Regions from separate parts of the Thalassobacillus sp. B23F22_16 genome, predicted to be linked through region 3. Evidence: riboswitches for the same ligand, from Rfam matches in the RefSeq annotation. Region 3 holds a riboswitch; each other region holds the start of a gene.

Region 1 (4,576 bases), on a different contig from region 3:
ATTTAAATATTGCAGTTGCAAAAGAAGATCAATTGTTCGTACCAGTCATTAAGGATGCTGATGACAAGAGCATCAAGGGGATTGCGAAAGACATTACTGACCTTGCTATGAAAGCAAGAAATGGTAAGTTGACTTCTGCAGATATGGAAGGAGGCACCTTTACGGTCAATAATACCGGATCTTTTGGCTCTGTGCAGTCCATGGGTGTCATCAACCACCCACAGGCAGCAATCTTACAGGTGGAATCCATTGTGAAAAAGCCTGTTATCAAAGATGGGATGTTCGCTGCAAGAGATATGGTGAATCTATGTTTATCATTAGATCATCGTGTGCTTGATGGCTTGGTTGCCGGTAATTTCCTTGCGCGTGTTAAAGATATACTGGAAAAGGTAACGAAAGATAATACACCAATTTATTAATAAGAAAAACTCCCGTGTACCTAAGATGGTTACGGGAGTTTTTTATTATATCTAACCAATTTTGAAAAGGTCTCTCTCTATGCTTTTGTCTTATAGGAAGTGATATGAGATTGCAGGGTTTTATCTGTTCCAAACATAAAATGCTTTTCCATATTTGGGGAATAAGTGGAATTGACGGCCACTCTCCCTACAGTTTCTGCGACTTCACGCAGCATACTTGGAGATGCCCCGCAGCATAACCCTAAGTAATTGACTCCAATATCATGGGCTTCCTTTGCCCAGGCAGCAAGTTCATACCGGTTGCAATAAAGCGGGTCCAGCGATGTTGGAAAGGTAGTCTCGGTCGGCAGGGTACAAGAGCATCCCCCATCGGGTAAATTGAAAAAGGTAGGGTGTTCTTCCGTTGTTCTATATGGTATGGGTAGTGCACCTACATAACCCTCAACATTTGCACGAATTTTTTCCATAAAAGGCTGCATCGTAGCTGGTCCACGGAAACAATTCATTCCTACTACCAAAGCTCCATGTTTCTTCAATAACTGACAGCCTTCCTCTACGGTATATCCATCCCGTAATACATTCTCCCCCATTAATCCAAACGTAATGACAGCAGGGAGGCCTTGTCTTTTTATTTCTTCTAAAGCAATCTTTGCTTCCTCGTAATAATAGAAGGTTTCACCATTGACAAAGTCTACCCCTTCTTCTTTGCACCAGCGAACCATTTCAGCAAAAATAGCACGCACGTCTTCTTTTGAAGAAGGGTCGTCGGGATTGAAAAGATTAGTATTTGAAATGTTACCAGCCACTAATGCTTCTTCTTCCGGATGTTCTTTTGCTACTTCTTTGGCCAGCCTAATAGCCTGGCGGTTCAATGGCTCTAATAAATCTTCCTTGCCGATAATCCGCATTTTTTCCCGGTGGGCATTGTAAGTGAATGCTAAAACGACGTCCGAACCTGCCAGCATATAATCGCGATAAGTCTGTTTAAGGGCTTGTGGATTATCCAAGGCGACTTCCGGAACGAATGAACCAGCTTGAAGGTATCCGCGACGCTCTAATTCAAATAGGTATCCTTCCCCGCAAATAACCGGCCCTTCCTGCAATCGTTGTTCTAAACTTCTTTTTGTCATCCAATCATCCTCTCAGGTGTATTTTCTTCTTTTACAAAAAACTTCCCTCTTTTGATAAGAAGAGGGAAGTTATGTATCCAGTCCTCTCTTATCTTTCAGAAAATGGTTTCTGTAGGAATTAGCACCTTTTCAAGCAGCTGCCTGAATGGTTGCCGGGCATCATCGGGCCTAGTCCCTCCGCCACTCTTGATAAGAGTTGCTATGCAATTGTCCTGTATTATAAGTGGGTGTAATCAGAAATGTCAACTGTATTTTCAGAGAATTTTGTATAGAAAGCAATTAGCAATTACTGATTGATTGAAAGCAACTGGAAATATTGATACTATTATCTAAGAAGATAATCTTGTTATAAAGGGGATATACGCATGGATTTCAATATTTATATGAACGATGTCGTCAACCAGGCTCGTAACGAAATCACCCAGGCTGGCTATAAAGAACTTACTACACCAGACGAAGTGGATGAAGCATTGAATCAAAAAGGAACTACATTGGTGATGATTAACTCTGTATGCGGGTGTGCAGGTGGTGTAGCACGTCCTGCAGCAGCACATTCTATCCATTATGATAAACGGCCAGACCACCTGGTCACCGTATTTGCAGGGCAGGACAAAGAAGCGACGGAACGTGCTCGCCAGCACTTCGTCGGCTACCCGCCTTCTTCACCTTCTTTTGCTTTTTTGAAGGACGGAGAAATCGTTACAATGGTCGAGCGTCATGATATCGAAGGATTTGAACCAATGGAAGTCATTGGAAAGCTCCAAAACATATTTGAAGAGCATTGTGAAGAAATATAAGATTTAAAGTGAAAAAATCCGGTTCAAGGTTAGTGCCTTGTAACCGGATTTTTTTGCGTTGAGAAGGACATTTCCATATATCTCAGTTGTGATTGTGTTTAAACCACAAAACCGAAGGGAGATGTTTGTGAGTGGCACACCTTGTCTAAAAGCCGTCATAATCGTTACAATTTTCTTAAGAGATAAATAATTAGGTTAGGGTTACAAGGAATAGGGAAACATCTTCTTTACGTAAGTGAAGCGAAGGGATGTGATGGTAGTGGAAGCCATTAGTAAGAACTTTTTCTTGTTTTTATCGAATAACCGGCTGCTGGATAAATTAGCGAAAAAGTGGGGGCCAAAATTCGGAGCTGATAAAATAGTCGGCGGAGAAACCTTTGACCAGGCCGTACCCTTGATTAAGCAATTGAATCAGCAAGGTCTTCAAGTGACCGTTGACCATTTAGGAGAATTTGTAAATTCCGAAGCAGAATCGAGAAAGCGTTCACAAGAATGTATAGAAACCATTCGTACGATCGCTGAACATCAGTTAGGTTCTGAAGTTTCGTTAAAACTTACCTCCCTTGGACTCGACATCAATGAAGAACTTGTTATCGAAAACATGGAGCAAATCCTTGATACAGCCGAGAAGCACGGGGTAGTTGTCACCATAGATATGGAAGACTCATCGCGATGCGAACGTACCCTGGATATTTATAAACGATTAAAAACAACCTATCACAACCTTGGTACAGTCATTCAATCTTATTTGTACCGCTCTGATTGTGATATAGATGATCTCGATGAATATGATCCTTATTTGAGATTAGTAAAAGGGGCATATAAAGAATCTGGAAAAGTTGCTTTTCCGGATAAAGAAAAGGTAGATGCCAATTTGAAGCATCTGATTAAGAAAAATTTATTGAATGGCAATTATACAGCTATCGCCAGCCATGATGATCAAATCATCAATTACACGAAAGAGCTGGCAGCAGAACATCAGATACCAACCGATCAATTTGAATTCCAAATGTTATATGGGATGAGGAATCAGACACAACTTGACCTTGCTAAGGAGGGCTATACCGTACGAGTATACTTGCCTTATGGAGATGATTGGTATGGTTATTTTATGAGAAGGATGGCTGAACGACCAGCGAATATCGCCTTTGCTATTAAAGGTGTTTTCAGTAAATAAATGATAAATAAATTTCTTGAAAGGGGTTTTATAAATGGTAACAGCTTATCGTCATGAACCATTCACAGATTTTACGATTGAGGAGAATAAGCAGGCATTTGAAGCTGCATTGAAACAAGTGAAAGATGAACTAGGGAAAGACTATGACCTTGTGGTGAATGGAGAGCGTATTCACACGGAAGAAAAAATTGTTTCTACGAACCCTGCTGATACAAAGCAGGTGGTAGGAAATGTTTCAAAAGCCAATCAGGAGACTGCTGAGAAAGCAATTCAATCAGCAGCAGAAGCATTCAAGAGCTGGAAAAAGTGGGATGCTGCATCCAGGGCTGAGATTCTATTCCGTGCTGCTAACATCGTGCGCAAGCGTAAGCATGAATTTTCTGCTTACCTTGTCTATGAAGTAGGTAAACCATGGAAGGAAGCCGATGCGGATACGGCAGAAGCGATTGATTTCCTCGAATATTACGGTCGTCAAATGCTGGAACTAAAAGATGGAAAGCCTGTCAATAGTCGTGATGGGGAGCATAACCGTTATGTTTATACGCCGATTGGTGTAAGTGTAGTTATTCCGCCATGGAACTTAGCTTTTGCAATTATGGCTGGTACTACAATCGCCCCTATTGTTACAGGTAATACGGTGGTAATGAAGCCTGCCAGTAACAGTCCTGTTATTGCTGCGAAATTTGTAGAGGTGCTGGAAGAAGCGGGACTTCCTAAAGGGGTATTGAACTTTGTTCCTGGAAGTGGCGGGGAAGTCGGTGATTACCTTGTCGATCATCCTAAAACAGCATTAATATCCTTCACAGGTTCCCGGGAAGTTGGTACTCGTATTTTTAAACGCGCAGCTGAAATACAGCCTGGCCAGCAGCATTTAAAGCAAGTGATTGCTGAAATGGGCGGTAAAGATACAGTGGTCGTCGATAACGAAGCAAACCTTGATATAGCAGTAGAAGCTATTATCGTTTCAGCATTCGGGTTTTCTGGTCAAAAATGTTCTTCCGGCTCGCGCGCCGTCGTCCATGAGGATGTCTATGATGAAGTATTAGAACGCGT
Region 2 (4,576 bases), on a different contig from region 3:
TCTAGCAAAGGAGCGATTGCTTGCGTAACCATATCACTATACGGACCAGCCGTCGCACCAAAGTTAATCGTATCTTTCTCATCTGATGAACCTGCATTACCCTCATCTTCTCCACAAGCAGTTAAGAAAACGGTGGAAAGAAGTATGAATAAAGCGAATACTCTTTTCATGTTGTATCCTCCTCAAAATGTTTTACCCTTTTTTTACGTATTTAGCTAAGAAGTCACCCGCATACTGAATGACTTGAACTAGAACAATTAATAAAATGACCGTCGTAAACATAACAAAATTGTCATAACGGTAATAGCCGTAACGGATCGCTAAGTCACCGATGCCTCCTCCGCCAATCGCTCCTGCCATCGCAGAATAGCCGATTAAACTTATAGCGGTAATTGTCAGCCCACTTATCAAACCAGACTTAATCTCTGGAAAAATAATATCTTTAATTATCAACCAGGGCGAAGCTCCACAGGCAATCGCCGCTTCGATAACCCCGCGGTCGATATCCCTGGCAGATGCTTCGACAATTCGGGCATAAAAAGGAATAGCAGCCACTGATAAGGCGACCGATGCGGCTACAGGTCCCGTCGTTGAACCTACCAGGAAATTAGTAAAAGGAAATAAAAAGACAAGTAAAATGATGAATGGTACGGATCTTACCAAGTTCACAATAACTCCTGTCACGCTTTTCACCCATTTATTCTCAAGAAATAAATCACGGTCTGTAACAAAAAGCAAAAGCCCTAACGGTAAGCCGGCGATTAAGGCCACAATGAGACCAATACCAACCATAACTAACGTTTCTAGAAACGATTTATTCAGCTCCGGCAGCAGAGTGATGAATTGATCTATCATGCGGCAGCACCTCCACTTCTACTTTCTCATTTACACTCTCTATGGCCTGTTGTACTTCTTTGTCTTCACCTGTTAATTCTATGACGAAAGTTCCTAACGCTTTATTTTGGATATAGTCGACTTTTCCGTGAAGAATATTGCCGCGAACTTCATAGTTTTGCAAAAGGTCAGATACGACTGACTCCCCTGCTATCTCACCCGTGAATTTCATATGGACGATCGTCCCTTTACTGCGTTCCAGCAGCTCTTTTGGAAGGTTGAAGTCAAGCACTGTTTGAATGAAACGCTTCGTTAATGCATTTTGCGGACGCGCGAACATATCATATGTTTCGCCTTCTTCCACAATCCGACCTTCTTCCATCACCGCACAACGATTGCAGATTTCTTTGACAACTTCCATTTCATGAGTAATCAATACAATCGTTAAACCGAGTTCGCGGTTGATTTTCCTCAGTAGCTTAAGAATGGACTGCGTGGTGTTCGGATCGAGAGCAGAAGTAGCTTCGTCACATAAAAGCACCTTTGGATTGTTTGCCAGTGCGCGAGCGATGCTGACCCGCTGTTTTTGCCCCCCGCTTAATTGGGCAGGGTATTGATTGGCTTTATCGGAGAGTCCTACAAGATCAAGAAGCTCCAAAGCACGCCTTTTTCTTTCAGCCCTTGCCACTTTTGAGGCTTTCAAGGCAAACGAGACATTTTCTAATACAGTTTTTGATATCGCTAAGTGAAATCCTTGAAAAATCATACCGATCGACTGCCGAGCGGTCCTTAATTCCTTTGGAGAAAGGGATAGCAGGTCGATTCCGTCTAACGTCACTTTCCCGCTTGTCGGCCTTTCCAAAATATTTATGCAGCGAAGCAATGTACTTTTCCCTGCCCCGCTATAACCGACGATTCCGAAAATCTCTCCCTTTTCGACCGTCATCGTTACGTTATCGACGCCGATAATCTTGCGGTCTTTCGTTTGATAGACTTTACACAGCTGCTCAATCGAAATCATCTAGTGCCCCCCTTTTTAGGATTAATGTGCTCATCATCGTCTTTTTAATCAAAGAACCTTAAATTAAAAACTCTTTCCTATTAGGAAAGAGCTTCGCTATGAATTGCCAAACTCTTATCTTGCAGAATCTAAGATTGTGCAGGAATTAGCGTCCACTCCAACGGGAAGGCCGCTGTGACGTCAACATGCTTATCCCTCGGTCACTTTTCATAAGAATTGAAATTTTTAAAACCTTCACCCTTTAACACTTTACAGTAAACCATTTAAGTTGTAAATCAAATTTTCTATACTTCTAACGCTTCACACCATTAATCGGAGCATAATCGAGGTTTCCTGCATAGGCTGCTACGCGTTCCAGTGGTAATTTGATCATGATATCAGTGAATATATCTACCATATTAGTAGCTGCCTTTTGTTAGTATTTGAAAAGCTCTATCCCTGCCTGGCCCCATTGTAGTAATCCATTAACTCACTAGGGAATAGATACTTAAATACAATGAGAGCTAGTTTTAGCCATGAGGAAGCCGCAGGTGGTGTGAGACAACACACTGCGGCTTATTCAACCAACTATTTATTGCTCCAATAGCTCTCTCACAATTTCTCGTACCTCTTCCCCAGTTACATGATTATTTACTCTTTTCATAACATAACCCTGGACTTTCCCTATATCATTCGCTTTTTCTACGCCCGTTTGCTCGATTGCATATTCAGCCAGAAAACGTAACTGGTCATCGGTCAACTGATAGGATTCCTGATTCAGTTTACCTTCTAAAAACTCGACCATCACTGCTTTTATTTCTGATAGTGTTTCCTTCCAATCTTCATTATTCATTTTTTGTTTTATCATGCTGATTCACAATCGCAGAGACCTGTCCCAGATCTCCCCATTCGTACGACCTTGGGGCTACCCATCCCTCAATCGTAAGGGCATCTTCAGGCTGGATCATGCTTTCAGCATCACGGGTAATCCAGGTTGAATAACCATCAAACAACAGCGCGTTTCCAACTAACCCTTCCCGCCATAACGGGTCCGTGGAAGGCTTGTATTTTGCATCATTGAATACATACGAGACAGGATCCATCTTACCTGTAACTTCATCTTTCGCTTCGCTTCCTTCTGCTTCATTCAATGGCCAATGGGCCAGCAGACCGGTTTGTTTCACCTGAAAATCATCTACATTAATATGGCCCCAGCCACCGGTTGCTTTATCTACTACTTTGATATACAGTTCTTCTCCGAGGTAATCGGAAGCATCCCAGGAGACCGGTGTATAGCTTTCGTCATCGTTCCATTCCGTATTGGTCGCTTTCAGCAATTCCTTTCCGTCCGAGGCTCGGACAAGGGCGACATATAAATTATCAATGTCATTTCCTCCTCCTATCAGAAAGGAAATCTTCCCTGTTCCTGAGAGGATGAACGGAGACGACTTAAGCACACCCGTCTGTTCATCTCCTCCATCTTTAGCTCCCCATAAATGATAATCGCCTTGATGATTGAATGGACCTCCCCATCCCCAATCTGTATCGGAAGTGACATCCTCAGCGCTGAATGCGTCTCCTTCTTCAATCGTCCAGCCTGTCAGGTCGCCTGTTTCAAAATTGCCATTTTCAATCGTGTCTCCAAGCATTTCCCCCTCATGATAGACTTGAAAATCATCTACATTAATGTGACCAAAACCATCCGTATGGTAATCAACTACCTTCAGATAAAGGGTTTCCCCCACAAATTTACTGGCATCCCAGGACACACGTCGGTATTTTTCCTCATTGGCTCCTGTGGCTTTAAACAGCTCTTTGCCATCCTCTGCCCGGACAAGAGCAACATATAACTTCTCGATATCCTGCCCGCCACCTATCAAAAATTCAATTTTCCCATTTCCCGCGAGCTTAAAATAGTCTGACTGTAACGTCCCTGTCCGGAAATCAGGGTCGCTGGACTCTCCAGCAAATCCCCATACATGGTACTTCCCCTCCTGCTGAAACGGATGAGTGTCCCAGTAATTTTCGGCATCGGACACAGCACCTGCAAACGCATTTCCTTGCTGTTTCCAGCCACTCAAATCCCCCGTTTCAAAGTTTCCATTTTCCAAAGTAGATGGGACATCTTTCGGTATCGTATCTTCTTTCACCCGGATGTCGGCTTTGTTTAATTTTGTAATTTTAATTGTGTTTACTTGAACATCTCCATTGACTGTGTAAAGTTCTAAGGAAGATGGAGATTCGTCTCTGAATACCTGATCCGTCAGCACGGTTTTTCCATCATTTCCGAACACCTCAATGGATGCCCGGTCAACAATCATACGTAGGTTTACTTTCCCATCCTCTATCTGCATGGGTGCTTCGTGTTTCTTGGCAAAATCATCCGAAAAGCTGGATTCCCCTGCTTCTGACCGGTCTACATTCAATTGTTGAGTTTGGGTATTGAAGGAAACTGCCATTGATTGTTCATTGCTATTCTTCCACTGGAAACCGAATTCTTCTGCTGAAGTTTCCTTCATATCAAACTCAGCTTCAATTTCTATTAAATCTTCTGTCTCAGATAGGAGCTGCTTGCCATTTCCATCGATCAATTCATCTGTCCACTCTGTGCTCTCTCCTCTCAAGCTATCAAACTCAGAAACAGGCTTCTGTGTCAGAGAGAGTGATCCATCGCTTCCAGATGAAAGGCCTAGTTCCCGAGGTAGAGACATAGCACCACGGAAGCCTTCGGTTGGGATATCC
Region 3 (4,576 bases):
TTGATGCACGAGAATGCGATCTTCTAAATCCCATTTCACACCGCGAGCAAGCACACTGCGTTCTACTTTTCGTCCGATTTTCTTCAAGTCTTCTGCATTATCGCGATGGTCGACACGCATGATGTCCTGCTCAATAATCGGCCCTTCATCCAGATCATTAGTGACATAATGGGAGGTGGCACCGATCAGTTTTACCCCTCGCTCATAGGCACGGCCATAAGGATTCGCTCCAATGAATGCTGGCAGGAACGAATGGTGGATATTGATGATCTGGGATGGATAAGCAGCTACGAAGTCAGGAGTCAGGATTTGCATATAACGGGCCAGGACGATTTGATCGATATTGTAATCTTCCAGCAGCTCGAGTTGCTTCTTCTCTGCTTCCTTACGGATATCTTTATTGGCTGGAATATGATGAAACGGGATACCGAATGATTCTACCAAGTCCCTGGCATCCTCATGGTTGCTGACAACAACCGCAATATCGGTTACTAAGTCACCGCTCTGCCATTCCCATAACAGTTCACGCAGGCAATGCAATTGTTTGGATACAAAAATTGCGGTTCTCTTCAGCTGATAAACAAATTTCATATCCCACTGCATGTTAAAGTTTTCAGCTACCGCTTGAAATTTGCTCTTCATCTCTTCTTCTTTTCCCTGCAGTCCAGGACAATCAAATTCAATCCGTAAGAAAAATGTTCCTTCATAGGCATCCGTTGTATACTGGCTGGACTCCATGATATTGGCTCCATTTTGGAAAAGGAAATTAGAAACGGCTGCTACGATCCCAGGCTGGTCGGGGCAGCAAATCAGCAGTCGTCCTTTATCTTTAGTTGCTTCTTGAAATTTTCGTAGATGTTGGTGTGTTGTTTCAGCCATAATAATCTCCTTTACATGTATTACTAATAGTTTAGTCTTTATCTTATCGCTCTATCCTATAACAAAATAGGTGCTGACAGCAAATCAAAATCCCCTCGCCTCTGGAGGGGATTGAATTCTGCATTATTTTAAAGAGGGCAGCCTGAATTTTATTTGCTACTTCCCTGATATATTTGCGAGGTTATAATTATATTAGCGCTTTGCCCTGTAAATTATTGTGCCTGTGAATGATTTTCGTCATCATTATCAGATTGATTAAACAATAGGTTATCATCGATACCGGCTTTACTGAAGTTTTCGCCGAAATACTTGGCCATGCTGGCATGGGCCTGTGCTTTGATCGACGCATCGATGTGGGAAACAACACTGTATATGGCATAGATGATAGCAAGGCTGTCATCCGCAAAACCCACGACCGGAATGAAGTCAGGAATGACATCGGCTGGGAATATCAGGTAACCAAGTGCACCCGCAATCGTAAGCTTGTCTTTCTTCGGAGTGTTTGGGCTCTTGAATGTGTAATACAAAAGGAAGCTGTAGTAAGCGATCTTAGAACCGAGCAATAATGCATAGCGGCCCATCTTGGCAAAAAACTTACGCTCGGAAAAATATTTACGCCCGGTTTCCACTGCTTTGCCGGGATTGAAGTTCTTTAGTTTTTTATTATAATTCTTTTCTTCACTCATCATCTAATTCTCCTTTTCGATAGAAGTGCTTCTCTTATTTTACCTTCCCCGATTACACCGTTGTCAATCATTCTCTTCTACTAGAAAATTCGAAAAATTCACTTCTTACCCTTGTAAAATTCACCGCTTTAGTGTAAGTTAGTGAGAACCAATTAAATACTTACTCGATGATTTCTTATCTAGAGAGGCAGAGGGACTGGCCCGTCGAAGCCTCAGCAACCACTGGTATGACCAGAAAGGTGCTAATTCCAGCAAGTTGTGTGATGCAGCTTGGAAGATAAGGAGAGGAACTTATTCATTCAAAAGTCTTCTTCTTATGGGAAGGCTTTTTTTATATTTACCTATGATTTTTCAACGAGGAGGAATTGTACATGACCGATCATTCGTATTCTTTTCAAACACGCGTTCTTCACGGTAATCATAAGTTCGACCCGACCACAGGTGCGGTGAGCGTGCCGATTCAGCAGGCGTCAACTTTTCATCAAGCAGACTTTGATAATCCAGGAAAATATGACTACAGCCGCTCCGGCAACCCGACAAGAGAAGCCCTGGAAGAGGAAATCGCCAGACTGGAAGGCGGCGATAAAGGGCTTGCTTTCGCATCCGGTATGGCTGCCATTTCCACCTCGTTCATGATGTTGTCAAAAAACGATCACGTAGTCATTACGGAAGATGTCTACGGTGGGACATTCCGACTGGTCCACGAGGTCCTGCACCGGTTCGGAATCGAGCATACTTTCGTCGATATGACGGATTTGCATGCGGTAGCGACAGCCATTCAGCCGAATACCAAAATCGTCTACATCGAAACACCAGCTAATCCGCTCTTAAACATAACCGACATCAGTGCTGTCGCTAAACTAGCAAAAGCGCACGGCTGCTACACATTCGTGGATAATACATTCATGACTCCAGCCCTGCAGCGGCCATTGGAACTGGGCGCCGACCTGGTCCTGCACAGTGCTACTAAATTCATTGCAGGTCATAGTGATGTTGTGGCTGGCCTTGCCGTTACAAACCATCCGGAGATTGCCGAACAGCTCCCGTATTTACAGAATGCTTTTGGATCGATTCTTGGTCCGCATGACTCCTGGCTCGTTTTACGTGGACTGAAGACACTGGACTGCCGGTTGAAACAGTCGACTGAATCAGCCATCAAAATCACACAGTATCTAGCCGAGCATCCATTGGTGGAAGAAGTATATCACCCAAGCCTAACCACTCATCCTGGTTTTTCGACCCACAACTATCAGGCAGACGGTCCCGGTGCTGTCCTTTCGTTTCGGTTGAAAGATGCAGCTGCTGTCCGTGAATTCTCTAAACATGTGGAAATTCCCGTATTTGCAGTGAGCCTGGGAGCTGTCGAGTCGATTCTTTCATACCCGGCGAAGATGTCACATGCTTCCATGCCTGAACAGGAAAGGCTGAAACGCGGTATTACCGATGGTCTGCTCCGTCTATCTGTCGGCCTGGAAAAAGCCGAAGATATCATAAAAGACTTTGACCAGGCATTGCAACAAACCACCAAGCAAGAAGTCGAACTAGGAGGATAACGAATGAAATTAGATCAAGCACTACAGGAAAAGACATTAATCGGAGACGGCGCGATGGGGACCCTGCTCTATTCTTACGGGGTGGATCGCTGTTTTGAAGAACTGAACCTGTCCCATGCGAAAGAAGTACGAAATGTGCATAAAGCCTATGTTCGTGCCGGTGCTGATGTTATTCAGACCAATACGTACGGAGCCAATTATATTAAATTATCCCGCTACGGGCTGGAAGATCACGTAAAAGCGATCAATACTGCAGCCGTACACCTGGCAAAGGAAGCCGCCGGTAAAGATGCCTATGTCGTAGGCACCATCGGAGGCATTCGGGATATTCAAAAAGAAATACCAACAATGGACGAATTGAAACGCAGTTTCCGCGAGCAGCTATATTGCCTGCTGATGGAAGATATAGACGGATTGATTTTTGAAACCTTCTATGACCTGGAAGAACTGACAACCGTTTTAGAGATTGCCCGGCAGGAAACTGATCTTCCATTAATTGCGGAAGTATCGATGCATGAACCCGGCGTTATGCAAAATGGTACACCGCTTGCAGATGCGCTTCACCTTTTGGAACAAAAAGGTGCTGATGTTGTCGGCGTCAACTGCCGTCTTGGTCCTTATCATATGATTCAAGCACTCGAAGATGTTCCACTACCGGAAAAAGCAGTGCTTTCTGCATATCCGAATGCCAGTCTGCCAGATTACGAGGATGGAAGATTAATTTATCCCAATGACCCAAATTATTTTCAAAAAAGCGCGCTGGACTTATACCGGCAGGGAGCACGTCTGATCGGCGGTTGCTGCGGGACTACTCCCGAGCATATTGCTGCGGTCGCTAAAGAAGTAAAAGGCAGAAAGCCGATTACCGAGAAAGTAGTATCTATTAAACAGCCACCTGTGCCTAAGCAGGTAGATGACAGTAATCGTGAGGAACACCTTCATGAAATCGCAAAGAAACAGCGTTCCATCATTGTCGAACTGGACCCTCCGAAAAAACTGAATACAGAAAAATATCTGCGCGGGGCAAAGGCTTTAAGAGATGCTGGAGTCGATTCGGTAACACTAGCAGACAACTCTCTCGCCTCTCCCCGAATCAGCAATACAGCGATGGCAACAATCATCAAGCAGGAATATGAGATCAATCCGCTTGTCCATATCGCCTGTCGTGATCGGAATTTGATCGGGCTGCAATCGCACCTGATGGGACTGCATACACTTGGTATCCGCGAGGTCCTTGCCGTGACCGGTGACCCTACGAAAATTGGCGACTTTCCCGGGGCCACCTCCGTATATGATTTATCGTCATTCGACCTGATTCACTACATCAAGCAGCTCAATGAAGGCATCTCCTTCTCTGGTAAATCACTAGGAGAAAAAACTGATTTTTCTGTTGCTGCTGCATTCAACCCGAATGTGCGTAATTTGAACCGGGCAGTCGGCCGCTTAGAGAAAAAGATT

Evidence for each region. Region 3 has a riboswitch for S-adenosylmethionine ahead of metC (cystathionine beta-lyase). Riboswitches for the same ligand answer to the same signal wherever they lie in the genome.
Region 1: linked by a shared signal. The riboswitch ahead of ACGTNI_RS04730 (homocysteine S-methyltransferase family protein) and the one ahead of metC (cystathionine beta-lyase) in region 3 are both predicted to bind S-adenosylmethionine.
Region 2: linked by a shared signal. The riboswitch ahead of ACGTNI_RS01680 (methionine ABC transporter ATP-binding protein) and the one ahead of metC (cystathionine beta-lyase) in region 3 are both predicted to bind S-adenosylmethionine.

What each region holds. Positions count from the first base shown of each region.
Region 1 is NZ_JBIEKD010000003.1:172,365-176,940, reverse strand. It holds gene ACGTNI_RS04735 (dihydrolipoamide acetyltransferase family protein) at 1-419, shown strand, start outside; gene ACGTNI_RS04730 (homocysteine S-methyltransferase family protein) at 497-1,549, opposite strand; SAM riboswitch class I at 1,635-1,745, opposite strand; gene ACGTNI_RS04725 (BrxA/BrxB family bacilliredoxin) at 1,909-2,346, shown strand; gene ACGTNI_RS04720 (proline dehydrogenase family protein) at 2,606-3,523, shown strand; gene pruA (L-glutamate gamma-semialdehyde dehydrogenase) at 3,558-4,576, shown strand, end outside.
Region 2 is NZ_JBIEKD010000001.1:340,931-345,506, forward strand. It holds gene ACGTNI_RS01670 (MetQ/NlpA family ABC transporter substrate-binding protein) at 1-170, opposite strand, end outside; gene ACGTNI_RS01675 (methionine ABC transporter permease) at 193-855, opposite strand; gene ACGTNI_RS01680 (methionine ABC transporter ATP-binding protein) at 815-1,855, opposite strand; SAM riboswitch class I at 1,967-2,071, opposite strand; gene ACGTNI_RS01685 (GatB/YqeY domain-containing protein) at 2,427-2,702, opposite strand; gene ACGTNI_RS01690 (glycoside hydrolase family 32 protein) at 2,680-4,576, opposite strand, start outside.
Region 3 is NZ_JBIEKD010000015.1:68,446-73,021, forward strand. It holds gene purU (formyltetrahydrofolate deformylase) at 1-879, opposite strand, end outside; gene ACGTNI_RS12915 (YkvA family protein) at 1,092-1,565, opposite strand; SAM riboswitch class I at 1,738-1,849, shown strand; gene metC (cystathionine beta-lyase) at 1,937-3,118, shown strand; gene ACGTNI_RS12925 (bifunctional homocysteine S-methyltransferase/methylenetetrahydrofolate reductase) at 3,122-4,576, shown strand, end outside.